3 regions of the Stutzerimonas sp. R40042 genome follow, and region 3 is predicted to be linked to each of the others. Evidence: predicted binding sites of a transcription regulator. Region 3 holds the regulator's gene; each other region holds the start of a gene.
What was found. Region 3 encodes sigma-54, which starts transcription at its own class of promoters, with help from an activator protein. Its sites were predicted from a motif close to ANTGGCATNNANNTTGCTNT; they were not measured.
Positions count from the first base shown of each region.

Region 1: glnA (glutamate--ammonia ligase) is a predicted target of sigma-54. The motif match lies at 5,841-5,860, and genes of this name have one in related genera.
Region 2: OUY36_RS13855 (flagellar hook-length control protein FliK) is a predicted target of sigma-54. The motif match lies at 3,952-3,971, and genes of this name have one in related genera.

Region 1 is NZ_CP113258.1:496,701-506,448, forward strand. It holds gene OUY36_RS02185 (hypothetical protein) at 1-235, shown strand, start outside; gene ntrC (nitrogen regulation protein NR(I)) at 319-1,755, opposite strand; gene glnL (nitrogen regulation protein NR(II)) at 1,752-2,834, opposite strand; gene OUY36_RS02200 (DUF4124 domain-containing protein) at 3,004-3,630, opposite strand; gene OUY36_RS02205 (DUF4124 domain-containing protein) at 3,627-4,175, opposite strand; gene glnA (glutamate--ammonia ligase) at 4,341-5,747, opposite strand; gene thiI (tRNA uracil 4-sulfurtransferase ThiI) at 6,088-7,542, shown strand; gene typA (translational GTPase TypA) at 7,709-9,529, shown strand.
Region 2 is NZ_CP113258.1:2,943,385-2,953,132, forward strand. It holds gene fliO (flagellar biosynthetic protein FliO) at 1-402, opposite strand, end outside; gene fliN (flagellar motor switch protein FliN) at 404-889, opposite strand; gene fliM (flagellar motor switch protein FliM) at 930-1,901, opposite strand; gene fliL (flagellar basal body-associated protein FliL) at 1,915-2,448, opposite strand; gene OUY36_RS13855 (flagellar hook-length control protein FliK) at 2,681-3,916, opposite strand; gene OUY36_RS13860 (Hpt domain-containing protein) at 4,089-4,439, opposite strand; gene OUY36_RS13865 (ATP-binding SpoIIE family protein phosphatase) at 4,468-6,159, opposite strand; gene OUY36_RS13870 (STAS domain-containing protein) at 6,161-6,466, opposite strand; gene fliJ (flagellar export protein FliJ) at 6,681-7,133, opposite strand; gene fliI (flagellar protein export ATPase FliI) at 7,137-8,495, opposite strand; gene fliH (flagellar assembly protein FliH) at 8,485-9,258, opposite strand; gene fliG (flagellar motor switch protein FliG) at 9,277-9,748, opposite strand, start outside.
Region 3 is NZ_CP113258.1:1,055,027-1,064,774, forward strand. It holds gene tldD (metalloprotease TldD) at 1-1,006, shown strand, start outside; gene yjgA (ribosome biogenesis factor YjgA) at 1,049-1,570, opposite strand; gene pmbA (metalloprotease PmbA) at 1,684-3,030, shown strand; gene OUY36_RS04905 (HPr family phosphocarrier protein) at 3,078-3,350, opposite strand; gene rapZ (RNase adapter RapZ) at 3,364-4,221, opposite strand; gene ptsN (PTS IIA-like nitrogen regulatory protein PtsN) at 4,237-4,701, opposite strand; gene hpf (ribosome hibernation-promoting factor, HPF/YfiA family) at 4,711-5,019, opposite strand; gene OUY36_RS04925 (RNA polymerase factor sigma-54) at 5,093-6,601, opposite strand; gene lptB (LPS export ABC transporter ATP-binding protein) at 6,750-7,475, opposite strand; gene lptA (lipopolysaccharide transport periplasmic protein LptA) at 7,475-8,020, opposite strand; gene lptC (LPS export ABC transporter periplasmic protein LptC) at 8,007-8,579, opposite strand; gene OUY36_RS04945 (KdsC family phosphatase) at 8,588-9,112, opposite strand; gene OUY36_RS04950 (KpsF/GutQ family sugar-phosphate isomerase) at 9,112-9,748, opposite strand, start outside.

The sequences.
Region 1 (9,748 bases), 560 kb from region 3:
GGTGTATGACGAGCACCTCGAAGGGGCGTTCGCCCTGTTGTTCCAGGCCGAGGGCGAGCCGCAGTCCGGGCAGCTGCAGATCGACGGCATGCCGGTGGCCTGGCGCGTGCAACAGACCGAGAAGGGCCTGCTGTTGCATCTGGTGGCGGCGCGGCGGCTGCAGGGGCAGTGGCAGGGCGCGCGCGGCGACGGCGGCTGGCAGGTGCAGGTCAGCGTGTCGCCCTGGCGGCCATGACGGATTCGCACATGGCTGGTGCGTCAGAAAGAAGAACCCCGCCAGTGGCGGGGTTCTAAGTCGCAGATCGGATCAGCGTCTGATCAGCTGTCGTCGCCGTCGTCGTCATCGCTGCCATCGACGCGCATGCCCAGCTCCTTGATCTTGCGTGTCAGGGTGTTGCGACCCCAGCCGAGCAGCAGCGCGGCGTCGCGGCGGCGACCGGCGGTGTGCTTGAGCGCAGTCTCGATCATGATGCGCTCGAAGGCCGGTACGGCCTCGTCGAGCAGGTTGCTCTGGCCGCGCGCCAGGGCCTGATCGGACCAGTTGCGCAGCGCCTGTTCCCAGTTGTGCGCCGGCTGCGCCTCGGCCTGCTGGTTGAGCAGCTCCGGCGGCAGGTCGTCGACATGTACTTCGCGCCCGGACGCCATGACCGTGATCCAGCGGCAGGTGTTCTCCAGCTGGCGCACGTTGCCCGGCCAGGGCAGGTGCTGCAGGTATTCCTTGGTTTCCGGCTTGAGCACCTTGGTCTCCACCGACAGTTCCTGCGCGGCGCTGGCGAGGAAGTGCTCGGCGAGTGCCGGGATGTCCTCGCGGCGATCGGACAGGCGCGGAATGTGGATGCGGATGACGTTCAGCCGGTGGAACAGGTCTTCGCGAAACTTGCCGGCCTGCACCAGGGTTTCCAGGTCCTGGTGCGTGGCGGCAATGATGCGCACGTCGACCCGCACCGGCGTGTGGCCGCCGACCCGGTAGAACTCGCCATCGGCCAGTACGCGTAACAGACGGGTCTGGGTGTCGGCCGGCATGTCGCCGATCTCGTCGAGGAACAGGGTGCCGCCGTCGGCCTGCTCGAAGCGGCCGCGGCGCTGGTTGGCCGCACCGGTGAAGGCACCTTTCTCGTGACCGAACAGCTCGGATTCCATCAGATCCTTGGGGATCGCCGCCATGTTCAGCGCGATGAACGGCGAGGCCGAGCGCGGGCTGTGGCGGTGCAGCGCGTGGGCCACCAGCTCCTTGCCGGTACCCGACTCGCCATTGATCAGCACGGTGATGTTGGAATGGCTGAGGCGACCGATGGCGCGGAACACCTCCTGCATCGCCGGTGCCTCGCCGATGATCTCCGGCGTGTGATGACGATTGGCCGGCTGCTGCTGGTTCTGCTGTTCCTGGGCGTGCTGGTTGGCGCGCTTGACCAGCGACACGGCGTCGTCGACGTCGAACGGCTTGGGCAGGTACTCGAAGGCGCCGCCCTGGTAGGAAGCCACCGCGCTATCCAGGTCGGAGTGCGCGGTCATGATGATCACCGGCAGGCGCGGGTACTGCTCGCGGATCTGCGAGAGCATGTCCAGGCCGCTGAGGCCGGGCATGCGGATGTCGGAGATGATCACATCCGGCTGCTGGCGGGCGAGGCGGGCCAGCACGCTGTCAGCGCTGTCGAAGCTCTGCGTGGCCATGCCTTCCTGTTGCAGGGCCTTTTCCAGGACCCAGCGGATGGAGCGGTCGTCGTCGACGATCCAGACGTTTTCGCTTCGGCTCATGCTGATGTGGCTCCTTGTTCCAGCGGTAGGAAGATCGAGAACACGGTATGGCCAGGATGGCTCTCGCATTCGATCAGACCCTGGTGCTGACTGATGATGTTCTGGGTGATGGCCAGGCCCAGCCCGGTTCCGTCCGGGCGACCGCTGACCATCGGGTAGAAGAGCGTGTTCTGCAGTTCGGCGGGGATGCCCGGGCCGTTGTCGATGATCTCGATGCGCGCCACCAGGCGATGGCGGATATGGCCGATGGTGAACTGGCGCAGCGTGCGGGTGCGCAGGGTGAGGCGGCCGAGGCCCAGTTCGTTCTGCCCGGCCAGCGCCTGCATGGCGTTGCGCATGATATTGAGCACGGCCTGGATCATCTGTTCGCGGTCCATCAGGACCTCCGGAATGCTCGGGTCGTAGTCGCGCACCAAAATGATGCTTCCCTGGCATTCGGCCTCGATCAGGCTGGCCACATGTTCGAGCACTTCGTGGATATTGGTCATCGCCAGCGACGGCAGCTTGTTCGAGCCCAGCATGCGGTCGACCAGATTACGCAGACGGTCGGCCTCCTCGATGATGACCTCTGTGTAGTCCTTCAGATGTTCTTCCGGCAGCTCGCGGGCCAGCAGCTGTGCCGCGCCGCGGATGCCACCCAGCGGATTCTTGATCTCGTGGGCCAGGCCGCGCACCAGCATCTTGGTGGTTTCCTGCTTGGACAGCTGGGCCTCTTCCTTGGTGATGCGCAGCAACCGGTCGCGCGGCAGCACTTCCAGTAACAGCATGGTCTCCTGGCGCGTCAGTACCGGGGTCACGGCGTAGTCGACGGTCAGCGACTGGCCGGTGGCGGAGGTCAGGGTGGCTTCGCGCTTGGTGAACGGGTGGGCTTCTTCCACAGCCTGGCGCAATGCCGCCAAGGCTTCCGGCGATTCGGTGAACAGTTCGCTGATGAATTGCCCATGGCTGCGCTGACCGCTGACGGCCAGCAGCATTTCGGCCGCCGGGTTCATGTACTCCAGGCGCAAGCGCGAGTTGAGCAGCAGCGTCGCGGTGGTCAGGTTCTCGATCAGCAGGCGTTGCAGGGCTTCGTTGATCATGACTGGTCTGCATCCGGAGGTTCATGCAGGAAATGCAAGAACCAAACCAAGCGCGCCATTGCGGCGCGGATCGGCCTGATGCTGCAGCCCTACGGGCTGTCCGGTGACCCAATTTGGTGACGAGCGATCGGCTCGTTCATTGGGCGCACCAAACAGGTGCACTCAATGATCATAGAAAGGGCACGAAGGGAATGTCGCGTTTTTCTACCGGTTTGTCCTTAAGCGGGCATTCCGGGCGCACGCCGTAATCGGCCTTCTTGCACGGGTTGACCATGCGTCGCTGGGCCAGAGAGGTGCGAAGCAGGTGAAAGGACCGGATCGCACTGCGTTGCAGTTCGCGTTCCTGCTCATCGATCACCGCCACCGCCAGCTGGTGTGTGCCGCGATCGACATTGCTCAGTTCGAATTCCGCCTGCGCGGCTGGCGCACCGAACGGCTGTCCGTCGAGCAGCACCTGATAAGCGTGCCCGGGTTGCAGCGCAGGCTCGGCTTGCAGGGTTACGTTGATCGTGCCCGCGTTGTTGCGGATCGCCTCGTCCTCGGTCGGACTGATGATGTGCAGCCGATAGTCGACGGGTGTTGCTTTCACCGCTGGCCCGGCGGTCGGTGCGGCCTGCACGGGTGGCGCAGGCATGCTGTTCGATGGCTTTAGCCGTACCTCCTCCGCCATCTGGCCGGCCGGGCGATCGGTAAAGACCCGATTGCCCTCCGCATCTATGTAGGAATAGACGCCGGCGAGAGCTGGCAGCGCACTGGCGAGCAGCAGGATGGCAGCTGCCTGGCGAACGATTCTCAAGGCGCGGGCCTCGCCGGCTTCGGCCGCAACGCCGGGCTCGAGGTATGCACACGCTGCACCGTGAACCGCTCCGGCTGGCTGCGCTGAATGACCCGCTCGCCGCTCAATATCTCGACGTGCAGCCGGTGTTCGCCGCGTTCGACATTGTTCAGTTGCAGGGACGTGGCCGCGCTGGCGGCGGCCTGAGGGATGCCGTCCAGTACGAAGCGCAGGCTGTGGCCGGGTTGCAGTGGTGGCTCCAGCACAGCGCTGACGACGAAGCTGCCGTTGTTGGCGCGCAGCGCCTCGTCATCGGGAATGCCGGCTACCTGCAACGTCTGGTAGGGCGCCTGCTGCGTCTGCTGACTGTCTGGCAATGGCGGTGGCGGCTCGGGCGTGCGGATATTGACGGTATTGGCCGGTGGCAGATCCACCGTATCGGCCTGCACGCCTTCCGGCGGTTGGTTGGTGAACACCGTGTTGCCTTGCTCGTCGGTGTACTTGTAGATCTCGGCGAAGGCCGGGACGCTGAGGATGAACAGCAGGCTGAACAGGGCGCTACGCATGGGAGGCTCCGCAGGAGGTGGACCGTCGAAGCCTTGCACTGCAACGGCCTTCAGGCAAGCACGATCGCTGCGATTTGCGAGGCGTGACAAGCTGCATGGATCGCAGTCGCCGGGCAGAAACGAAGAAGGCCACCCGAGGGTGGCCTTCCTGTCACGCGAACTGGATCAGACGCTGTAGTACAGGTCGTATTCCAGCGGGTGCACGAAGGTGCGCACCTTGATCTCTTCCTCGGACTTCAGCTCGATGTAGGCATCGATGAACTCGTCGGAGAACACGCCGCCCTTGGTCAGGAACGCACGGCCCTTGTCCAGCTCTTCCAGGGCTTCCTTCAGGCTGCCGCAGACCTGCGGGATCAGCTTGCCTTCTTCCGGCGGCAGATCGTACAGGTTCTTGTCGGCCGCATCGCCAGGGTGGATCTTGTTCTGGATGCCATCCAGGCCAGCCATCAGCAGTGCAGCGAAGCACAGGTACGGGTTGGCAGCCGGGTCCGGGAAGCGCGCTTCGATACGACGGGCTTTCGGGCTGGACACGTACGGAATACGGATCGAGGCGGAACGGTTGCGGGCCGAGTAGGCCAGCATGACCGGTGCTTCGAAGCCCGGGACCAGACGCTTGTAGGAGTTGGTCGACGGGTTGGTGAAGCCGTTCAGCGCCTTGCCGTGCTTGATGATGCCGCCGATGAAGTACAGCGCGGTCTCGGACAGACCGGCATAGCCTTCGCCAGCGAAGGTGTTCTTGCCGTCCTTGGAGATCGACATGTGCACGTGCATGCCTGAACCGTTGTCGCCATACAGCGGCTTCGGCATGAAGGTCGCGGTCTTGCCGTAGGCGTCGGCGACGTTGTGTACGCAGTACTTCAGGGTCTGAACTTCGTCAGCCTTGGCGACCAGGGTGTTGAACTTCACGCCGATTTCGTTCTGACCGGCAGTGGCCACTTCGTGGTGGTGTACTTCGACGACCAGGCCCATCTCTTCCATGGCGTTGCACATGGCGGTACGGATTTCGTGGTCGTGGTCGCACGGCGGAACCGGGAAATAACCGCCCTTGACGGCCGGGCGGTGGCCCTTGTTGCCGCCTTCGACGTCCTGGTCGGTCATCCAGGAGCCCTGCTCGGAGTAGATCTTGAACATCGAGCCGGAGATGTCCGACTTGAACTTGACCTGGTCGAAGATGAAGAACTCCGGCTCCGGGCCGACGAATACGGTGTCACCGATGCCGGTGGACTTGAGGAACTCCTCGGCGCGCTTGGCGATGGAGCGCGGATCGCGGTCGTAGCCCTGCATGGTGCTCGGCTCGACGATGTCGCAGACCAGGATCAGGGTCGGCTCTTCGGTGAACGGATCGAGCACAGCGGTCTCGTCGACCGGCATCAGGATCATGTCGGAGGCTTCGATGCCTTTCCAGCCATGGATGGACGAACCGTCGAACATCTTGCCGTGCTCGAAGAAGTCTTCATCCTGGGCATCACGAGCCGGGACGGTGACGTGGTGCTGCTTGCCTTTGGTATCGGTGAAGCGCAGATCAATCCACTTCACATCGTAATCTTTGATCAGTTGAAGCGACTTCGACATGGTGTTCTCCAAGTGGTGGAAGCGTGACAGTGAGCTTCCGAATCAGGGTGAAGCCGGGCGGCGATGTTCCGCCAAGGCGACCTGCCTCACAAGGGAGCAAATTGCATGCCAGTGCTCCGTCTTGGAACTGCAGGCCCGCCACTGCGCTGCCGTGGCGATGGGGCGTGCTAAATCCTAGCTTCCTGCACGAAAACGTGCGCGCTAATGGTGCGAGCGGTCTCGGTTACGCATCTTTTTGGTGCGTACGGGCGCGACTCAAAGAAACCGATTAAAACTTGAGCAGTTTCCGCTATACTCCGCGCCCCTCTTTTCCAGCCACACCGGCACCCGCGCTGTTTCCATGAAGCTGATCGTCAAGGTTTTCCCCGAAATCACCATCAAGAGCCCGCCGGTGCGCAAGGGCTTCATTCGCCAGTTGGCGAAGAACATCCGCACCGTGCTGCGCGAGCTCGACCCCGAGGTGCGGGTCGAAGGCGTGTGGGACAACATTGAGGTGGAAACCGCGCTCAGCGAATCGAAGCCGCTGCGCGAGATGATCGAGCGCCTGCGCTGCACGCCCGGCATCGCCCATTGCCTGGAGGTGCACGAGTATCCGCTGGGCGATCTCGACGACATCGTCGCCAAGTGCAAGGCACACTACGCCGAGCGCCTGCCGGGCAAGATCTTCGCGGTGCGCTGCAAGCGCGCCGGCAAGCACCCGTTCAGCTCCATGGACGTCGAACGGCATGTCGGCAGCCAGCTGCGCCAGCAGTGCGGCGCCTCCGGCATTTCGCTGAAGGCGCCGGAAGTCGAAGTGCGCATGGAAATTCGCGACCAGCGCCTGTTCGTCGTCCACGAGCAGCACGACGGCATTGGCGGCTATCCGCTGGGTGCGCTGGAACAGACCCTGGTGCTGATGTCCGGGGGGTTCGACTCCACCGTTGCCGCCTACCAGATGATGCGTCGCGGCCTGATGACCCATTTCTGCTTCTTCAACCTCGGCGGCCGCGCCCATGAGCTGGGCGTGATGGAAGTGGCCCACTATCTATGGAAGAAGTACGGCAGCTCGCACCGCGTGCTGTTCATCAGCGTGCCGTTCGAGGAAGTGGTCGGCGAGATCCTGCAGAAGGTCGACAACAGCCAGATGGGCGTGGTGTTGAAGCGCATGATGCTGCGCGCCTCTACCGAGATCGCCGAGCGCCTGCACATCGACGCACTGGTCACCGGCGAGGCGATTTCCCAGGTCTCCAGCCAGACCCTGCCGAACCTCTCGGTGATCGATTCGGCCACCGACATGCTGGTGCTGCGCCCGCTGATCGCCAGCCACAAGCAGGACATCATCGACACCGCCTTCGAGATCGGCACCGCCGAGTTCGCCAAGAACATGCCCGAATACTGCGGCGTGATCTCGAAGAACCCGACCACCCGCGCCAAGCGCTATCGCGTCGAGCACGAGGAAAAGCAGTTCGACATGGCCATCCTCGAGCGCGCTCTGGCCAGTGCCCGCCAGGTACCGATCGACCGGGTGATCGATGAGTTGGGCGAAGACATCAAGGTCGAGGAGGTCAGCGAGGCGACGGCCGGCCAGGTCATCCTCGACATTCGTCACCCCGACGCCGCCGAGGACGAACCCCTCGAACTGTCCGGCATCGAAGTTCAGACCTTGCCGTTCTACGCGCTGAACAACCGTTTCAAGGAGCTGGATGAAAACCGCCAGTACCTGCTGTATTGCGACAAAGGTGTCATGAGCCGCCTGCATGCTCACCATCTGCTGAGCGAGGGGCATGTGAATGTTCGCGTCTATCGTCCGGCCTGACGCATCGGTGAAACAGCCGGGGCTGTTGGGTGGCAGCATTCGCCACCGCCCTCCCGACCGCTGCTGATCGCAAGGCCCAGTCGTTACAACTCGGACAGCCTGACGTCGTCCGGACAATTCCCAGCTTCAAGCCCGAGCTCGAAGCTATCTACAGAGAAACGAATCAGTGATCGAGAATCTTCGCAACATCGCCATCATCGCCCACGTCGACCATGGCAAGACCACCCTCGTCGACAAGCTGCTGCGCCTGTCCGGCACCCTCGACCGCAAAGAAGCGGAAAACGAGCGCGTGATGGACTCCAACGACCAGGAAAAGGAACGCGGCATCACCATCCTGGCCAAGAACACCGCGCTGAAGTGGAACGGCTACAACATCAACATCGTCGACACCCCCGGCCACGCCGACTTCGGCGGTGAGGTCGAGCGCGTCATGAGCATGGTCGACTCCGTGCTGCTGGTGGTCGACGCCCAGGACGGTCCCATGCCGCAGACCCGCTTCGTGACCCAGAAGGCGTTCAAGGCCGGCCTGCGTCCGATCGTCGTGGTGAACAAGATCGACCGCCCGGGCGCGCGTCCGGACTGGGTCATCGACCAGATCTTCGACCTGTTCGATAACCTCGGTGCCAGCGACGAGCAGCTGGACTTCCCGATCGTCTACGCCAGCGCCCTGAACGGCATCGCCGGCATGGACCACGAGAACATGGACGACAACATGGATGCCCTGTTCCAGGCCATCATCGACCACGTTCCGGCGCCCAAGGTGGACGTCGACGGCCCGTTCCAGATGCAGATCTCGCAGCTGGACTACAACAGCTTCCTTGGCGTCATCGGTATCGGCCGCATCGCTCGCGGCACCGTGAAGACCAACACCCCGGTGACTGCCATTGGCGCCGACGGCAAGAAGCGCAACGGCCGTGTTCTGAAGATCATGGGCCACTCCGGCCTGCAGCGGGTTGAGGTGGCCGAAGCCACCGCCGGCGACATCGTCTGCGTGTCCGGCATGGACGAGCTGTACATCTCCGACACCCTCTGCGACCAGAGCGCCGTCGAGGCGCTGCCGCCGCTGACCGTCGACCAGCCGACCGTTTCCATGACCTTCCAGGTCAACGACTCGCCGTTCGCCGGCAAGGAAGGCAAGTTCGTCACCAGCCGCAACATCAAGGACCGTCTGGACAAGGAGCTGCTGCACAACGTGGCGCTGCGCGTCGAGCAGGGCGACAGCCCGGAGAAGTTCAAGGTCTCCGGCCGCGGCGAACTGCACCTGTCGGTACTGATCGAAACCATGCGCCGTGAAGGCTTCGAGCTGGCCGTCGGCCGCCCGGAAGTGGTGATCATCGAGAACGAGGCCGGCGAGAAGCAGGAGCCTTACGAGAACGTCACCATCGACATCGAAGAGCAGCACCAGGGGCCGGTGATGGAGCAGATGGGCCTGCGCAAGGGCGATCTGACCAACATGATTCCCGATGGCAAGGGCCGCATCCGCCTGGAGTACACCATCCCGGCGCGCGGACTGATCGGCTTCCGCAACAACTTCCTGACCCTGACCTCGGGCACCGGCATCCTGACCTCGACCTTCAGCCACTACGGCCCGATCAAGGCCGGCGAAGTCACCAACCGCCAGAACGGCGTGCTGGTCTCCATGGCCACCGGTACCGCGCTGACCTACTCGCTGGAAACCCTGCAGGCCCGCGGCAAGCTGTTCCTCGAACCCGGCCAGGACATCTACGAAGGCCAGCTGTGCGGCATCAACAGCCGTGACAACGACCTGGTGATCAACCCCACCAAGGGCAAGAAGCTCGACAACATGCGCGCTTCCGGCAAGGACGAGGTCATCGCCCTGGTTCCGCCGATCAAGTTCACTCTCGAGCAGGCGCTGGAGTTCATCGCCGACGACGAGCTGGTGGAAGTGACGCCGAAATCGATCCGCCTGCGCAAGAAGATGCTCAACGAGAACGACCGCAAGCGCTACGAGCGCGCCAAGGTCTAACACCCGTTGCGAGACAACAGAAAGGCGCCTTCGGGCGCCTTTTTGCTGTCTGCTGATTGCCAGCCCGACCTGCTCAGGCGTGCCGAGCGCGCAGCGAGCGGCCTGCGAAAGTTCTACAAGGCTTCTACAAGCCTCGCCCTTGAGCCTGCGAGAGCACACCTTGCCGGCAGGCATGCCCAGATTCAGCCCGCTTTCGCTCGACATTCCGTCGATAAAAAC
Region 2 (9,748 bases), 1.9 Mb from region 3:
GTCCTTGCCGAGCAGTTCCATCAGACGCTGGGCGAATTCGGGATTGGCCGGCTCGGCATCCGGCAGGTGCACGGGTTCCTTCATCACGTGCAGCGGCGTGATGCGGCCGCCGCTCAGGCCGATGAGGATCTGTTCGCCGCCGACCTGCACCAGCACCAGCCGCTCGCGCGGACCCAGCGCCTGGCTGGAGATCAGCTTGATCACCTGGGTGCCACGCGGGTTCAGCTGCTGCACGCGACGCAGCAGCCAGGCGAGCAGGAAGATCAACCCGATCACCAGCAACAGGCCGAGCAGCAGCTTGCTCAGCTGTGCGCCCATGGCGCTGCTGTTCATGCTCGCAGTCGGCTCCGCCGCCCACACCGGGAACGCCAAGAGCGCCGCCAGCAATGCCAGGCCGCGCATGTCAACGCAACTTCTTGATGCGTTCGGTGGGGCTGATCACATCGGTCAACCGGATGCCGAACTTCTCGTTGACCACTACCACCTCGCCATGAGCGATGAGCGTGCCGTTGACCAGTACATCCAACGGCTCGCCGGCCAGGCGGTCGAGCTCGACCACCGAGCCCTGATTGAGCTGCAGCAGGTTGCGGATGCTGATTTCCGTGCTGCCCACTTCCATCGAAATGGAAACCGGAATATCCAGAATGACATCCAGGTTCGGCCCCTCAAGCCCCAGCTGAACACCTCCGGAGGACTTCGGCGCACTGGCGAAATCCTCCAGCGGTGCGCGCGGCGCAGTCGGTGCGGCAGGCGCCGCCGCTGCCGGCCCCTGGTTCAGCAGCGCGTCGATATCGTCCTGGCTGGCGTCGCCGGCTTCGGCCAGAGCCGCGGCCCACTCGTCGGCCAGCGCCTGCTCCTCGGGGGATGTATTGTCGTGTTCGTCTGCCATCGCTAGTCCTCGAACGGCTCGAATTGAGTAAAGGGCGGAGTCAGCGTGGGCGAACCACGGGCTCCAGCACCTGCAGCGCCAGGTTGCCCTTGTGGGCGCCCAGCTTGACCTTGAAGGCCGGCATGCCATTGGCACGCATGATCATGTCTTCCGGCATTTCCACGGGAATGACGTCCCCTGGCTGCATGTTGAGGATGTCGCGCAACTTGAGCTGGCGGCGCACGACGGTGGCCCCCAGCGGCACGTTGACGTCGAGAATGTCCTCGCGCAGCGCCTTGACCCAACGCTCGTCCTGGTCGCTGACATCCGACTGGAAGCCGGCATCGAGCATCTCGCGAATAGGCTCGATCATCGAATAAGGCATGGTCACGTGCAGATCGCCGCCGCCACTGTCCAGCTCGATATGGAAGGTGGAAACCACCACCACCTCGCTAGGGCTGACGATGTTGGCCAGCGCCGGGTTCACTTCCGAGTTGACGTACTCGAAGTTGACGTCCAGCACCGCGTGCCAGGCTTCTTTCAGGTCGGCGAAGGCCTGATCCAGCACCATGCGCACCACGCGCAGCTCGGTCGGGGTAAATTCGCGACCCTCGATCTTGGCGTGGCGGCCGTCGCCACCGAAGAAGTTGTCCACCAGCTTGAATACCAGCTTGGCGTCGAGAATGAACAGCGCCGTGCCACGCAACGGCTTCATCTTCACCAGGTTGAGGCTGGTCGGCACGTACAGCGAGTGCACGTACTCGCCGAACTTCATCACCTGGACGCCACCGACCGAGACATCGGCCGAACGCCGCAGCAGGTTGAACATGCTGATGCGGGTATAACGGGCGAAACGTTCGTTGATCATTTCCAGCGTGGGCATGCGCCCGCGCACGATGCGATCCTGACTGGTCAGGTCGTAGCTCTTGATGGACCCCGGCTCGGAATCGCTTTCGGTATCCACCAGACCGTCGTCGACCCCATGCAGGAGCGCATCGATCTCGTCTTGCGAGAGCAGGTCTTGAACAGCCATCTGCGGCAGCCTTCTATTGCAATACGAAGTTGGTGAACAGCACTTGCTCGACGGCAAGTTTGCCGATTTCCTTCTGCGCCAGTTCCTGCACGCTGGCAGTGGCCTGCTGACGCAGCATTTCCTTGCCTACCGGCGTTTTCAGCGCCTCGAAATCCTGACTCGAGAACAGCATCACCAGCCGGTTACGCAACAACGGCATATGCACCTTCAGCGCATCCAGAGCGGCCTGGTCACGCGACATCAGCGCGATGCTCACCTGCATATACCGCTGCCGCCCCTTGTGGCTGTAGTTGACCACGAAGGCCGGCATCAGCACCTCATAGATCGCCGGCTGCTTACCCGAAGCGGTGGCTGGGGCTTCTTCCGCCTTGTCACTGTCCAGGCCATCACCCTTGCTCATGAAGTAAAGCGTACCGCCGATCGAAAGCCCCACAGCCACCAACATGGCGACCACGATCACCAGAATGAGTTTCAGCTTCCCTTTGCTTGCCTGAGGCGCTTCCGGCCCGGTTGGCGGCACTACCGGTGGAGCCTGTTTCTTAGCCATGCCAAATATCCGTCATCAACAGCGTTTCGACCCGATTGTGCGAAGTTAGGAGCAACAGCTGTGCCAACGTGCCGACGCCAGCGCGCTAGGGTATGTCGTTCGCCGTTAGCGAAAAGGTATCAGGAAAAGGCTGCAGTCGCGGCGACCGCAACGGGCCGCGACGGCTATCCAGACAGACGGCGGAAAACCGACGCACCCCGATGCTGGACGCGCCGGAGTGGAGGCAACAAGATCAGGCGTAGTAGTCGACCAGGCCGCGATCGCCACCGGTGCGGGTAGTTGAAATCTCGCTGATACCGCTCTGCTGATCGTCCTCGATCGCCATATCGGACGCACCGGACGAGCCGCCCCTTGACGAACCGCCGTCCGCCCCGCCCTGCCAGCCGCGCGCCAGGGACTGATCGGAGACATTGACGTCCATCAGGCTCATGCCCTGCTGGTTGAACATTTCGCGCAAACGCTGCATCTGTCCTTCAAGCGCGTCACGTACGCCAGCGTGAGGACTGAGGAAGGTGACCTGCGCCTGGTCCTTGGTCATTTCGATGCGCACTTCCATGCGTCCAAGTTCCGCGGGGTCGAGCTGAATCTCAGCCGATTTCAGGTTCTGGCTGGACATCCACATCACCCGATCCACCACGGCCTCGCTCCAGCCGGATTGCTGCACCTGGACCGGCTGCCCCGGCACCAGCGCCGGTCGCTGGGCCTGCTGAATCTGCTGCGCGATTGCCTGGCTCAACGGATTGACCCGGGCGGCGGAAGACTCGCCAAAGCTCGAGACCCGACTCTCCTTGGGCGCATCAACCGTTTCCAGCAGCTCCTCGGCTGTCAGCTTCAGCTCTGTCTCCGCATCTTCGAGCGACTCGCTGCCAGCCAGCAACGCATTGGCGAAGCCATCATCGTTGTCGGCCTTGAGCTGTGCCTCGGCCAGCGGATCGTGCAATTGCGCGGCCGCTTTCTGCATGCCCACCGGCTCATCGCTTACCAAGCCCGTGCTGGTCATGGACGGCTCGGCGAACTCGCAGTCATCACTGACCAGCCCCTGCACGGCCGGCAACCCGGAGAGCAGGGTCTCTGGCTGAACTTCGCCGATTGGCTGAATCTCGCTCGGCGCGACGGACTGGCCGCCAAGGCCCAGCATCAGCAGCGGATCCAGTTCGGCCTCCGGCACCTCGTCCGACTCGCTTGCGGCAGGCAAGGCATTGCCGCTTTCGGCAACCGCCGGCTTTTCGTCACCGCTCGCCTCTGCCGCTTTTGCCTCGCCTTTTTCATCGACAGGTTTGTCGCGAGACGAATCGCCACGTTCGGCGCGCTCGGTCGGCCGGGTCTGGCGCTCCCGTGCGTAGACGTCGGAAAAGCTCGCTGCGCCGCCGTCGCGGCTCTCGCGCGGCGTGTCCGGCGCTTTTGCCGAAGCCTTGGGACGCACATCGACGGTGGGGGTCTTGAGCAGCAGGTCGGGGGTAACAGCCATGGAATGAGTCCGCCACGAATGATCGTGAGCGTGACAGAGCAATTTCTGGGCCATAACGTGAAGAAGGCGCCCAGAGCGCGACAGGGTCCACCGGCAGCGCGACTTACCCTACCGCGCGAGATGAGAGTCCTTCGACCGTCACTTGACCGAACTGCGCCAGAAAGTCGTCTGCTCAGCCGTAACGCTGTCGCTCAGCGCGGAACAGGATGCCGATGATGGCGAACTCGCGTTCGATGGACGCTAGCAGCGCCGGCGCATCCTCCAGCCGCTCATTGCGGGCGGCACTCTCCAATTGCTGGCAAAGCTCGGCGAGCAACGTCGCGCCCATGTTGCTGCAGCTACCCTTGAAGCTATGCGCGGCACGCCGCAGTGACTCGCTCTGATCCGAATGCAGCGCCTGGCGAAGCAGCCGGACGCGCTCCTCGGAGTCTGTCAGGAAGGTATCCAGCAGCGCCGGGTACTCACCCTCCATCACGTCCTGCAGCGTGGCGAGCACGGCACTATCGAGATGAGTGTTGGTCACCGGGACACTCCTGCTTCAAAGGGCCGGATTATGCCTCAGGCGGCCAGCTGAACTCTACGCTCAGACCTCGCCCGTCCGGCCGCCACTCGAACCCATCGCTCAGCTCACGCACCAGGTGCAAGCCGCGCCCGCTGAACTGGTCTCGGCCGAGCCCGAGCCGCAATGCCCGGGCCACATCGAACCCGCTGCCGCTGTCGCTGATAGCGACCCGCAATCGTCCGCCCTGCGGGCCGGTCTTGATGCTCAGCTCGAGGTGCACATGGCCCTCGGCAAGCGTCTGCAAACGCTGCTGACGCAACTCGTAGTAGCGCTTGAAGCCGTCTCCATCGCACTTGAGGGTCGAATCGAGCCCGAGCACGCCGTGCTCCAGCGCATTGGAATAGAGTTCGCCAAGCACTGTATAGATCTGACCGGCTCGCGGACGCAGCTGGTTGACCTGCAAGAGAACCTGCAGCACGGAGGGCAGCGGATTGCCGCCGCGCAGGCTGTCGGCGCGCAGTTCGATCCGAAACGACCAGTCCATCGGACGTACACGACTTGCCGAAGCCGGCGCCGCCAGCGGCATCGGCACCGCCTCGTCGCTGACCACGACCTCGACCAGGCTCAAATCGTCGTGGGGCTGGCCATGAAAGTCGAGCAGCGCCTGCTCGATCTCGTCGAACAACCGCGACGGATCGCGGTTGGCAGCCAGGGCGGCCAGCAGACGCTGCTCGCCGAACAGCTCGTCGTCGGCATTGCGGCTCTCCACGACCCCATCGGAAAGCAGCAGAAGCCGATCGCCCGGCGCCACAGGATAGTGTTCGAACTTGTCATCCAGCTTCGCAGCCGAGACGACGCCCAGCGGTAGATGCCGGGACACCAGCGGGGTCTGCCGACCATCCGCCGAAATCAGGTAGCCATCAGGAAGACCGCCGTTCCACACGCGTAAACGCCCCTGCTTGGGGTCGATGTCCAGCAGCGTTGCGCAGCAGAACATCTCCACCGGCAGGATCTGCTTGAGCTTGGCATTCATCTCGCGAAGGATGTCGTTGCTCGAATGGCCCTTGGCGGTCATGCCATAGAAGGTTTCCGCCAGCGGCATGGCGCCGATCGCCGCTGGCAGTCCATGGCCGGTGAAATCACCGAGCAGAACGAACATCTGCCCTGCCGGCGCCTGCGCGGCCAGCAGCAGATCGCCGTTGAACAGCGCCTGGGGTGATTGTCGGTAACGGATGTTAGGCGCGCTGAGACAGCCAGCATGGGCAACCTTGTCGAAGATCGCCTTGGCCGCGCGATGCTCGTCGAGCAGCTGTTGGTTGCGCCGGACGATCAGATCGCGCTGCTCGAGCACGGTCGCCTGCAGACGGCGCAGGCGATGCATGGCCTGGATCTTGGCTTCGAGAATGATCGGGTTGTAGGGCTTGGCGATGAAGTCGTCGCCCCCTGCCTCGAGGCAACTGACCAGCGCCTGATGCTCGGTCAGCGAAGTCAGGAAGATGATCGGCACCAGCTCGTCGCCGGCCAACTGCTTGATGCGCCGGGCCGCCTCGAAGCCATCCATCACCGGCATCAGCGCGTCCATGAGCACCAGCTGCGGTTTCTCCCGCTCGAACAGCTGTACCGCTTCAAGTCCATCGGCGGCGGTGAGCACGCGATGCCCCTGCTTGGCGACGATGGTCGAAAGCAGCATCCGATCGACCGGGCTGTCCTCGGCGATCAGGATCGACAGCCCCATGGGCATGTCAGGCAATCACGAACAGCTGTTCGAAGTTGGATACCGAAAGGATCTTGCGAACGTCGGGGCTGCAGTTGAGCAGGCGAATGTCGGCTTCGTCGCCCCCGGCATGGTCACGCAGCAGCAGCAGCATGCCTAGCGCCGAACTGTCCATGTAGGTCGTGCCCTGTAGGTTCACCACGTAGCGCTGCGGATGGACGTCCTGACGCTGATAAGCATCGCGGAAGGCCTGATGCGCATTGAAGTCGAAGCGTCCACTGATGGAAATGGTCAGCTCCTGGCCATCCGCCGAAGGCTGCGAAGTGATGGTCATGTGGCACTCCTGATCCGGTACGTCGTGAAGCTCGCTTGCGAGCGGTTGCCGCTAAGGCGAAATGAAACAGCCGTGTACCGGCTGAAAACGACGAACCGCCATCAGGACCTCGCCTGGCAAGGCCGCAGGCCCGACCGGGATCGCCGCGCTGAAACACCGCCAAGATTTAACATTCACGCCGCGGTACGGCAAGCGTGAATCCGGCCGGTTCGGGTCAATGCTCACGCCCTCTTCCGGCCAGCCGCTGGGCAAACTCGTCGAGCAACTTCTGTTCACGCTTGTCGGCAGCGATACGGGCCTCGCGCTGATAGCTCTCGACCAGCTTGCTCAGCCCCTCGACGCGCGCATGGCGCTGCTGCCACTGCTCACGCAGTTTGCGCAGATTGTCGCGGTACCAGTTGACGCTACGCTGTTGCTGAGCGATGGCCGACTCGAGCTGGGACAGAAAGCGCTGGTAATTCATCAGCCACTGGCCGGAAACGCCCTGGCTGCCCTGCTGCATCCATTGCTCCTGGTAGTCCCTGAAGTACTGCTCCAGCTCTCCCAACTTGGCTTCGGCCTGATTCAGTTGCGTCTGGCCCTGCCCGAGCAGGCGCGCGGCATCCTGCTCGGCCTTCTCGGCCATCTCGATCACTGGCGCCAGGCGTGCCGCTCGGCTGGCCGCCATCGATTAGCCGCCTTGCCGCGCGGCGAAGACCGCTGCAAGATGCGCCGAGCTGCGCGCCAGGTCCTCGCTTTCGTCAAGTCCCTGGCGCAGGTAGCTGACCATCTCGGCCTGCCGCGCGATAGCCATATCCGTTTCCGGATCGCCGCCCGGCACATAGGCGCCGACACTGATCAGGTCGCGACTCTGCTGATAACGAGACCAGAGCTGCTTGAAGCGTTGCGAGGCGCGAACGTGCTCGGCGCCCACCACCTGTGGCATTACACGGCTGATGGAAGCCTCGATGTCGATAGCCGGATAGTGGCCTTCCTCGGCCAGGCGACGCGACAACACGATGTGCCCATCGAGCACACCGCGAGCAGCATCAGCGATCGGATCCTGTTGGTCATCGCCTTCGGACAGCACCGTGTAGAACGCCGTGATCGAGCCGCCACCCTGCTCGGCATTGCCGGCGCGCTCAACCAGGCTGGGCAGCTTGGCGAACACCGATGGCGGGTAGCCCTTGGTAGCCGGCGGCTCGCCGATGGCGAGGGCGATTTCACGCTGGGCCTGGGCATAGCGGGTCAGCGAATCCATCAGCAGCAGTACATTCTTACCCTTGTCGCGGAAATACTCGGCGATACGCGTGCAGTACTGCGCGGCACGCAGGCGCATCAGCGGCGCTTCGTCGGCCGGCGACGCGACCACTACCGAACGTTTGATGCTCTCTTCACCAAGGATGTTCTCGATGAACTCCTTGACCTCGCGACCGCGTTCGCCGATCAGCCCGACCACGATGATGTCGGCTTCGGTGAATCGGGTCATCATGCCCAGCAATACCGACTTGCCGACACCGGTACCGGCGAACAGACCGAGACGCTGGCCGCGCCCCACCGTGAGCAGCCCGTTGATACTGCGGATGCCGACATCCAGCGGCTCGCTGATCGGGTGACGCTTGAGCGGATTGATCACCGGGCCGTCCATCGGTACCCAGTCCTCGGCTTTCATGCCGCCCTTGCCGTCCAGGGCACGCCCTGCACCGTCCAGCACCCGGCCGAGCATGGACATGCCCATGGGCAGACGTCCGGTGTTGACCAGCGGCACCACACGCGCGCCAGGGGCGATACCTGCCAGGCTGCCGACCGGCATCAGATACAGCTTGCCACTGGAAAAGCCCATCACCTCCGCCTCGACCTCGGTGGGGTGATAGCTGTCGTCGTTGATCACCAGGCAGCGGCTGCCGACCGCCGCACGCAGTCCCTCGGCCTCCAGGGTCAGGCCGACCATACGCAGCAGGCGGCCCTCCAGCAGCGGCTGGCTGGCCAGCTTGATCGCGTCACCGTAGGCTTCGAAACGCTTGGCGAAACTGGTTCGCTCAAGGCGCATCGGACACATCCAGGTCGATAGTCAGGTCGGCTGCTGGCGGATGGGTCGCATTCTCCCGCTGCTGTTCGAAGAGCTGCTTGATGGCCTGGGTCAGACGCGTTTCGATGCTGGCATCGATGCGGCTGTGCTCGGTTTCGATGTGGCAGCCGCCCGGCAACAGGCTGCTGTCCTCGAGAATCCGCCAGTTTTCCTCATGGCGTTCGCGCAACGCCTTGATCAGTTCGAAGTCCTGCGGGTTGACATGGATACGCACGTTGCTGGCACCCATGGGCAGCAACTTCAGCGCCTCGCGCAGCACCTGACGAATCTGGCTGGAATCGATCAGCAGATCACGCTGGATCACTTCCCGGGCCATGTGGCTGACCAGGGTCGCCATGGCGTGCTCGAGATTGCGATCCTGATCGGCGATCGGATCGAGCAACTGCGTCATCAACCGCTCAAGGCTTTCCAGGCGTGGCGCCAAAGCGGCTTCGGCTTCCTGACGAGCCTTGAGCTGGCCCGCGTGGAAACCATCCTTTTCACCGGTGGCAAAGCCTTCGTTATAAGCCTGCTGGCGAATCGCCTCGAGTTCGTCGAGCGTCAGCGGTTTGACTTCCTCGACCGGCACATCCTCACTGTGCGCCAACTCTTCGACTGGCTCGTCGACGTTCGGCTCCGCAGGCGGCTCCTCTTCACCCTGCGGGTCGAAACTGGGCAATGACCAGCGATCGAACAGACTGACGTCTTTCGCGCGAATGAGGTCGCTGGGGTTGTCCTTCGCCATCTATGCAGTGTTGTCCTGTCAGATCATCTCTTCGCCGCCCTTGGAGCCGAGAACGATCTCCCCGGCTTCGGCCATGCGACGAGCAATGGTGAGAATTTCCTTCTGGGCGTTTTCCACGTCGCTGACGCGCACCGGCCCCTTGGCTTCGAGATCGTCGCGCAGCAGTTCACCAGCGCGCTTGGACATGTTCTTGAAGACCTTTTCCTTGATGCCGTCGTCGGCGCCCTTGAGCGCCATCACCAGCACGTCGGAGGATACCTCACGCAGCAGCACCTGGATGCCACGGTCGTCGACGTCGGCCAGGTTGTCGAAGACGAACATCAGGTCCTCGATCTGGCTGGACAGGTCCTCGTCCACATCGCGAATCGCATCCATCAGCTGGCCTTCGATGGAGCTGTCCAGGTAGTTCATGATATCGGCCGCACGCTTCACGCCGCCCAGGCTGGCGCGGCTGGTGTTGGTGTTGCCGGAGAACTGCTTCTCCAGGATC
Region 3 (9,748 bases):
GACGCGAGCGCTCGATCCGCGGATCAAGCAGGTCACGGTGAGCCTGGCGGGTGTCTGGGAGCATGTTCTGGTTGCAGCGCTGGACGGCGGCATGGCTTCGGATATCCGCCCGCTGGTGCGTTTCAACGTCAGCGTGATCGTCGAGCAGAACGGCCGTCGCGAGCGCGGTGGGCAGGGTGGCGGCGGACGTACCGGCTACCAGTATTTCCTCGATGAGGATCGCGCCATGGGCTATGCGCGCGAAGCGCTGCGGCAGGCGCTGGTCAATCTCGAGGCGGTGCCGGCGCCTGCTGGGTCACTGCCGGTGGTGCTCGGTCCCGGGTGGTCTGGTGTACTGCTGCACGAGGCGGTCGGCCATGGGCTGGAGGGTGATTTCAATCGCAAGGGCAGCTCGGCCTACAGCGGCCGGATCGGGCAGAAGGTGGCGTCCAGCTTGTGCACCATCGTCGATGACGGCACCCTGGTGGATCGCCGGGGTTCGCTCAGCGTCGATGACGAAGGCACGCCGACGCAATGTACGACGCTGATCGAGAACGGCATTCTCAAGGGGTATATCCAGGACAAGCTCAACGCCCGGCTGATGGGCGTCGCGCCGACCGGCAACGGCCGTCGCGAATCCTATGCGCACCTGCCGATGCCGCGCATGACCAACACCTACATGCTGGCCGGCGAGAGCGATCCGCAGGAAATCATCCGCTCGGTGAAAAAGGGTATCTACTGCGCCAGCCTCGGCGGCGGCCAGGTCGACATCACCAGCGGCAAGTTCGTCTTCTCCACCAGCGAGGCCTATCTGATCGAGGATGGCAAGATCACCGCGCCGGTTAAGGGCGCGACGCTGATCGGCAACGGCCCTGAAGTGATGAATCGGGTGTCGATGGTAGGCAATGACCTGGCGCTGGATAGCGGTGTCGGCACCTGCGGCAAGGATGGCCAGTCGGTGCCGGTGGGCGTCGGCCAACCGACGCTGAAGATCGACGAGATCACCGTGGGAGGGACGGGCGCTTGAGCAGGCGCGCGTCGGATCGTGACCGGCGGCCTGGAGCTGACTTCAGCGCAGGCCGCGCTTGGTCTCGTCCAGGTCTCGGATGTATTTGAAGATCTTCCGGCTCGCCGCCGGCGGCTTGTTGCGTGCCGCTTCATGCTGCGCATGGCGGATCAGGCCGCGCAGGTGCTGGCGGTCGGTCTCCGGATACTCGGCGACGAAGGCTTCCAGGGTGCTGTCGTCGCCAGCGATCAGGCGGTCACGCCAACGTTCCAGCGCATGGAACCGTTCGTTGTACTGGCGGGTCGAGGCGTCGAGCTGGTCGACCAGGGCCAGGATCGCGTCGACGTCCTGGTCACGCATCAGTTTGCCGATGTATTGGATATGCCGTTTGCGTGCGATGTGTGCCTTGTGTTTGGGCGCGTCGGCGAGTGCCTTTTGCAGTGCGTCGCTGAGCGGCAGGCGAGCAATGAGATCGGGCTTGAGCGTGGTCAGACGCTCGCCGAGTTCCTGCAGCGCCAGCAGTTCGCGCTTGACCTGGGATTTGCTTTTTTCGTCGAAGCCGTCGACGTCGGAGTGTTCAGACATGGGGTTGGTCCACTAGGAAATGCCGCCATGATAACAGCAGCCCCGGCAGCCGGCTCAGCGTAGCTGATGTCGGGCTGCTACTTGAATCGTTTGCAGTGGTTTTGGGAGAGCTTATGAGTGAAGTAGAGGGCATCGGACCGCATGCGCTGCCCGGCTTGCGCGATAAGGTCGAGCGCATCATCGAAGAGGCGCGTCGGCAGGGCGCCAGCGCCAGTGAGGTTTCGGTTTCGATGGAGCAGGGCCTGTCCACCACGGTGCGTCAAGGCGAGGTGGAAACGGTCGAGTACAATCGCGACCAGGGCTTCGGTATTACGCTCTATGTCGGCCAGAGCAAGGGCTCGGCCAGCACCACCGGCAGCGGAGATGCCGCCATTCGGGAAACCGTGGCGGCCGCCTTGGCCATTGCCAGGCATGCGTCGGAGGACGAGTTCGCCGGCCTGGCTGATGCCTCGCTGATGGCGCGCGAGCTACCCGAACTCGACCTCTACCACCCGTGGGCGATCACTCCCGAACAGGCGATCGAGCAGGCGCTGAGCTGTGAAGGTGCGGCCTTCGCCTTCGACCAGCGGATTCGCAACGCCGACGGCACCAGCCTCAACACCCATCAGGGCTGCCGGGCCTACGGCAACAGCAACGGCTTCATCGGCGGTTATTGCAGCAGCCGGCACAGTCTGAGCTGCGTGATGATCGCTGAAAGCGATGGGCAGATGCAGCGGGACTATTTCTATGACGTGAACCGGATCGGCGAGGCGCTGATCGATCCGCTGACCATCGGTCAGCGTGCGGCTGAGCGAGCAGTTCGGCGGCTGGGCGCGCGTCCGATCCCGACCTGCGAGGTGCCGGTGCTGTTCGCGCCGGAGCTGGCTACCGGGCTGTTCAGCCATTTCATCGCAGCGATTTCCGGTGGCAACCTCTACCGCAAGGCATCGTACCTGGAAGGCGCGCTGGGGCAGACGCTATTCCCCGAGTGGCTGAGCCTGGACGAGCGCCCTCACATCCCGCGGGCGCTGGGGAGCGCTGGTTATGATGGCGATGGCTTGGCGACCTATGCCAAACCCTTCGTTGAGGGTGGCCGCCTGCTGTCCTACGTGCTGTCGACCTACTCGGGACGCAAGCTGGGCATGCCGAGCACGGCCAACGCCGGCGGCGTGCACAACCTGTTCGTCAGTCACGGCGACGAGGATCAGGCAGCACTGATCCGTCAGATGGGGCGCGGGCTGCTGGTAACGGAACTGATGGGGCAGGGGCTGAATCTGGTGACCGGGGACTACTCGCGCGGTGCAGGCGGCTACTGGGTCGAGAATGGCGAGATACAGTTCCCGGTGCAGGAAGTGACTATCGCCGGCAACCTGCGTGACATGTTCCGTCAGATCGTCGCGGTAGGTTGTGATATCGAGACGCGTGGCAACGTGCGCACCGGCTCGGTGCTGATCGAGCGGATGACGGTGGCGGGCAAGTAGCCTCGCCCAGCCGGCGCGGGCATCATCCGCGCCGGCCGCTCGAGGCCTTATTCGCCTTCTTCGAAGTAGTCGTCGATCAGTGCGACCAGGGCTGCCAGGGCTTCGTGCTCCTGCTCGCCTTCGGTGTGCAGGTGCAGGGTCGAGCCCTTGCTGGCGGCAAGCATCATGACCGCCATGATGCTCTTGCCGTCCACCAGCGTGGCCGGGCAGCGGCCGACACGGACGGCACACGGATAGCGGTTGGCAACGCCGACGAACTTGGCCGCCGCGCGCGCATGCAGACCGAGCTTGTTGATGATGGTGACTTCGCGGGCAGGCATGGGGCAGGTATTCCTAAGCGAGGTCCCGGTGACGGACCTGCAGATTCTTCAGCGGCTCCCTGAGCGCTTGGCCCAGGCGCTCAGCCAGATAAACCGAGCGATGATGGCCGCCGGTACAGCCGATGGCGATGGTTACGTATGCGCGGTTGCTGGCGGCGAAGCGGGGCAGCCATTTGCTCAGGTAGGCATGGATGTCCTCAAACATCTCCTCTACGTCGGGCTGGGCGGTCAGATAGTCGATGACCGGTTGATCGAGCCCGGAGAAGTCGCGCAGCTCGGCTTTCCAGTAGGGGTTGGGCAGGCAGCGCACATCGAACACCAGGTCGGCGTCGACCGGCATGCCGCGCTTGAAACCGAACGACTCGATGAGGAATGCGGTGCCGGGTTCGGGTTTGTTCAGCAGGCGCAGCTTCAGGACGTCGCGCAGCTGATAGAGATTCAGGTGCGTGGTGTCGATCTTCAGGTCGGCATGGTCGATGATGGCTGCCAATAGCAGCTCCTCGTCGCGGATAGCCTCGGCGAGGGAGCGGCTCTCGTTGGTCAGCGGATGACGCCTGCGGGTTTCCGAGAAGCGCTTGAGCAGGGTTTCGTCGTCCGCGTCCAGATACAGCACGTCGCACTGGATATGCCTGGCGCGAACCTCTTCGAGCAGTTCCGGAAAACGCTTCAGTTGACTGGGCAGGTTGCGCGCGTCGATGGAAACGGCGACCTGCGGATGCAGCAGCTCGGTGTGCAGCAGCGCGCGCTCGGCAAGCTCGGGAAGCAGACCCGCCGGCAGGTTGTCGATGCAGTAGAAACCGTTGTCTTCGAGCACGTTCAGCGCGGTGCTCTTGCCCGAGCCCGAACGGCCACTGACGATGATCAGCCGCATCTGGCCCCCACTCCGCTAGGCGCCATTCTGGACGTCGACGACGACCTGATAGAGGCTCTCATTGGTGGGCGCCTGGCGCAGTCGCTGGCGCACCTCTTCACGGTCAAGCATGCTGGCGATCTGGCGCAGCAGCTCGAGGTGCTCGTCGGTGGCCGCTTCCGGTACCAGCAAGACGAACAGCAGGTCTACCGGCGCGCCGTCGATGGCGTCGAAGTCCACCGGCGTTTCGAGGCGCAGCACGGCGCTCAGCGGGGCGTTACAGCCGACCATGCGGCAGTGAGGGATGGCGATGCCGTTGCCAAATCCGGTCGATCCCAGCTTCTCGCGGGCAATCAGGCTTTCGAATATGGTCTGGGAGTCGAGGTCTGTGAGGTCCTGGGCGATGACCTTGGCGATCTGTTCCAGGACGCGTTTCTTGCTACCGCCCGGGACGTTCACCAGGGAACGTCCGGGGGTCAGGATGTTTTCGAGTCGGATCATGTCTGGGAGTCAGCGGGAGATGGCGCCCTGGGTATGGTCGAGCTGCTTTTCCTTGTGCTTGATCAGCTGGCGATCGAGCTTGTCGACCAGCAGGTCGACGGCAGCATACATGTCTTCGTGTTCCGAGTTGGCGACCACTTCGCGGCCAGCGACATGCAGCGTCGCTTCGGCTTTCTGCTTGAGCTTCTCGACCTGCAGGATCACCTGGACGCTGATGATGCGGTCGAAATGACGGGCAAGCCGATCGAACTTCTCCTCGATGTAGTCACGCAGGGCATTGGTTACTTCCAGATGAACACCGCTGATATTGACTTGCATACTGCTATCTCCTTTGCCTTGTGCGAAGAGCAGGTCCGAAGCCCTGCCGCCGGGACGTTTCGGCCTTGGCCGATCACAGTAATCGTTTGCGCTCGCTGGATGGCGCGATACCGAGCGACTCCCGGTATTTGGCGACTGTGCGGCGGGCTACCTGAATGCCCTGCGCTTCCAGTAAACCAGCGATCTTGCTGTCGCTCAACGGCTTTTTCTGGTTTTCCGCCGCAACCAGCTTCTTGATGATCGCGCGGATCGCGGTGGACGAGCATTCCCCGCCTTCGGCCGTGCTGACGTGGCTGGAGAAGAAGTACTTGAGTTCGTAGATGCCGCGCGGAGTGTGCATGTATTTCTGGGTCGTCACGCGCGAAATGGTCGACTCGTGCATGCCCACCGCTTCGGCGATGTCGTGCAGCACCAGCGGTTTCATGGCCTCGTCACCATGCTCGAGAAATGCACGCTGGTGCTCGACGATCTGCGTGGCGACCTTCATCAGCGTTTCATTGCGGCTGAGCAGGCTCTTGATGAACCAGCGTGCTTCCTGCAGCTGGTTGCGCATGAAGGTGTTGTCGGCACTGGAGTCGGCACGTTTGACGAAGCTGGCGTACTGCGCATTGACGCGCAGGCGTGGCATGGCGTCCTGGTTCAGCTCTACCAGCCAACGGTCGTTGTGCTTGCGGACGATCACGTCAGGCACCACGTATTCCGGCTCGCTCGCTTCGATCTGAGAACCAGGGCGCGGGTTGAGCGTCTGGATCAGCTCGATCACCTGGCGTAGCTCGTCCTCCTTGAGCTTCATCCGGCGCATCAGCAGGTTGTAGTCGCGGCTGCCGAGGACATCCAGGTAATCGCTGGCCAAACGCTGCGCTTCGCTCAACCAGGGGGTGCGCTCGGGCAGCTGACGCAGTTGCAGCAGCAGGCATTCGCGCAGATCGCGCGCGCCGATCCCGGCGGGTTCGAACTGCTGAATGCGGTGCAGCACGACTTCGACTTCGTCGAGTTCGATCTCCAATTCTGGGTCGAACGAGTCAGTGATTTCCTCGAGCGATTCTTCGAGATAACCCTGATCGTTGATGCAGTCGATCAGCGTGGTGGCGATCAGTCGATCGGTATCGCTCATCGGCGCGAGATTGAGTTGCCAGAGCAGGTGGCTCTGCAGGCTGACGCCAGACGACGTGCGGCTGGTGAAGTCCCACTCGTCATCATCGTTGCTGGGCAGGCTGCTGGCGCTGGTCTGGTAGATGTCCTCCCAGGCGGTGTCGACCGGCAGCTCGCTGGGAATGCGTTCACCCCAGTCAGCGTCGTCGAGGCTCTCGCTGCCGTGCGATGGCTCGTCGTAGGTGCTGTCCTGTGTGGCGCTTTTCTCGCTGGTGGCCTCACCTGGGCGGTCGGCAGCTTCGGCCATCGGGTCGGAGCTGTCGAAGTCGTCGCCGTCTTCCTCGCGCTCGAGCATAGGGTTGGAATCCAGCGCTTCCTGGATCTCCTGTTGCAGATCGAGGGTGGATAGCTGGAGGAGGCGTATGGCCTGTTGCAGCTGCGGTGTCATCGTCAGCTGCTGGCCCATCTTCAGGACTAGCGATGGTTTCATGGCAGAGGACTTCAAACCTTTTATGCCGGCGCAACCGCGCCCGTTCCGACATGTGGCGCGCCAGGCGCCAACAGAAAGCAAATTATATGCCTGCCGAGGAAGCCTTTGCCTAGGGCCGATTTGCCGAGCTGCGCAAAAAAAAACGGCTCTACAGACGGAATTCGTGGCCCAGATAGACTTCCTTGACCAGTTGGTTGCTCAGGATTGTTTGGGCGTCGCCCTCGGCGATCAGCTGGCCATCGTTGACGATGTAGGCGGTTTCGCAGATGTCCAGGGTCTCACGGACATTGTGGTCGGTGATCAGTACGCCAATGCCCTTGGCCTTGAGGTGGTGGATGATCTGTTTGATGTCGCCCACCGATATCGGATCGACGCCAGCGAAGGGTTCGTCGAGGAGGATGAATTTGGGCGCAGTAGCCAGCGCACGGGCGATCTCCACGCGGCGACGCTCGCCGCCGGACAGGCTCATGCCGAGGCTGTTGCGGATATGGTTGATGTGGAACTCCTGCAGCAGGCCTTCCAGCGCCTGCTGGCGGCCGCTACGGTCCAGATCCTTGCGGGTCTCGAGAATCGCCATGATGTTGTCGGCGACCGAGAGCTTGCGGAAGATCGAGGCCTCCTGCGGCAGATAGCCGATCCCGGCGCGCGCGCGACCGTGCATCGGCAGATGGGTCACGTCGTTCTGATCGATCAGTACTCGACCCTGGTCGGCATTCACCAGGCCGACGATCATGTAGAAACAGGTGGTCTTGCCAGCCCCGTTGGGGCCGAGCAGGCCGACGATCTGCCCACTTTCGATGGACAGGCTGACATCACGGACGACCTGGCGGCTCTTGTAGCTCTTGGCCAGATGCTGGGCTTTGAGGACGGCCATTACTCCGCCTGCTCCGCTGCCTGCGCGTTCTTGCGCGGCTGGATGACCATGTCCACACGTGGGCGCGGCGTGGTCACATCGGCATTGGTGGCGCGGCCAGCATTGACGATCTGGCGACGGGTGTCATAGACGATCTTCTCGCCTTCGAAGGTGTTGCCTTCCTGAACAACCTTGGCCTGATCGATGAGCACGATCCGCTCGTTGGCGGCGAAGTACTGGATGGTCAGGCCGTAGGCTTTGACGATCTCCTTGTCCGCTGCAGGCTTCTGCTCGTAGTAGGCCGGTTTGCCGATGGAGGTGAAGACTTCGACGTCGCCGTTCTCGTCCTGAGTGATGGTCACCGTGTCGCCGGTGATCTTCATCGTGCCCTGGGTGATGACCACGTCGCCGCGGTAGACCGCCACGCCCTGTCGGTCGTCCAGCTCGGCGGTGTCGGCTTGAACGCGGATTGGCTGTTCACGGTCCTCGGGAAGCGCCCACGCGCTGGCGCCAAGCCAGAATGCGCTCAAACCGAGCAGGAGGGGGAGAGTCTTAACGCAGCTCATGCTGGCCTCTTACGTTGGACAGCAGGAGCATCCTGCCGTCATCCATGTACGCTTTCATGCCGGTTGCAGTGGTCACGCCATTGGCGGCCTCGATTCTAACGGCTTGCTTTGTCTCGGCATAATCCTTCTCCGGCCACACCGTCAGGCGGCTGGTGGTAAGGATCGTCGGGCGGCCCTTGGCATCGGTGCGCTCGACCTTGACCTGATCGATCAGCAGCACTTCGTCGCCTTCGGCCGATACTTCGCCGCGCTCACTACGCACGTGCCACGGCAGTTCGGTGCCGCGATAGGACAGCAGATCCGGCTTGGTCAGCAGGCTGATGTCGCTCGCCTTGATGTGCTCGAGCTTGTCTGCGGTCAGTTCGTAGTTACGCTTGCCGTCGGGCTGATATTGCACCGTGCGGGAATTGATCACGTAGAAGTCGACATCAGGCGTTGCGCCGCTGGCGACGGATGGCTCCTGCATGAAACTTTCCGGGCGGATGTTCCAGTAGCCGACCGCCACCAGCAGGGCGGCGATCAGCGTAAGCAGGGCAGCGAAGCGCATTTTGCGAAGCATGCAGACCTCTACAGATATGCGTTTTGCGCGGCGGCCAGAGTGCCCTGCGCGCGCATGATCAGTTCGCAGAACTCACGCGCCGCACCCTCGCCACCGCGGGCCTGGGTGACGCCGTGGGCGTGCTCGCGGACGAAGCTGTCGGCGCTGGCCACAGCCATGCCGAGGCCAACCCGGCGAATCACCGGCAGGTCGGGCAGGTCGTCGCCCAGATAGGCCACTTCAGAGTAGTTCAGCCCGAGCTCGGCCAGCAGCTCGTCAAGCACCACCAGCTTGTCTTCGCGACCCTGATACAGGTGCTGGATGCCCAGGTTTTGTGCCCGTCGCTCCACCACTGGCGTCTTGCGGCCACTGATGATGGCGGTGCGTACGCCCGAGTTGATCAGCATCTTGATGCCGTGGCCGTCCAGCGTATTGAAAGTCTTGAATTCGCTGCCGTCGGTGAGAAAGTACAGGCGGCCATCGGTCAGCACGCCATCCACATCGAAGATGGCCAGGCGGATGTCGCGTGCGCGCTGCAGAAGATGTTCGTGCATTACATGACCCCCGCACGCAGCAGGTCATGCATGTTCAGCGCGCCGATGGGCAGCTCCTGCTCATCGATCACCACGAGCGAGCTGATCTTGTGGTCTTCCATGATCTTCAATGCCTCAGCTGCCAGCATTTCGGCATTGGCGGTCTTGCCGTGGACGGTCATGACTTCATCGATACGGGTCTCGCGCACGTCCACGCCCTTGTCCAGCGCGCGGCGCAAGTCGCCGTCGGTGAAGATGCCGGCCAGGCGGCCATCGGCCTCGACGATCACCGTCATGCCCAGCCCCTTCTGAGTCATCTCCAGCAGTGCGTCGCGCAGTGAGGTACCGCGTTGCACTTTGGGCAGGCGACCGCCGGTGTGCATCACATGCTCGACCTTGAGTAGCAGGCGCCGGCCCAGTGCGCCGCCGGGGTGGGAGAAGGCGAAGTCCTCGGCGGTGAAGCCGCGGGCCTCGAGCAGGGCGATCGCCAGGGCATCGCCGAGCACCAGGCTGGCGGTGGTGGAGGAGGTCGGTGCGAGGTTTAGCGGGCAGGCCTCGATGGCCACGCTGGCATCCAGGTTCACCGCGGCGGCCTTGGCCAATACCGAGTTGGGGTTGCCGGTCATGCTGATCAGGGTAATGCCAAGGCGCTTGATC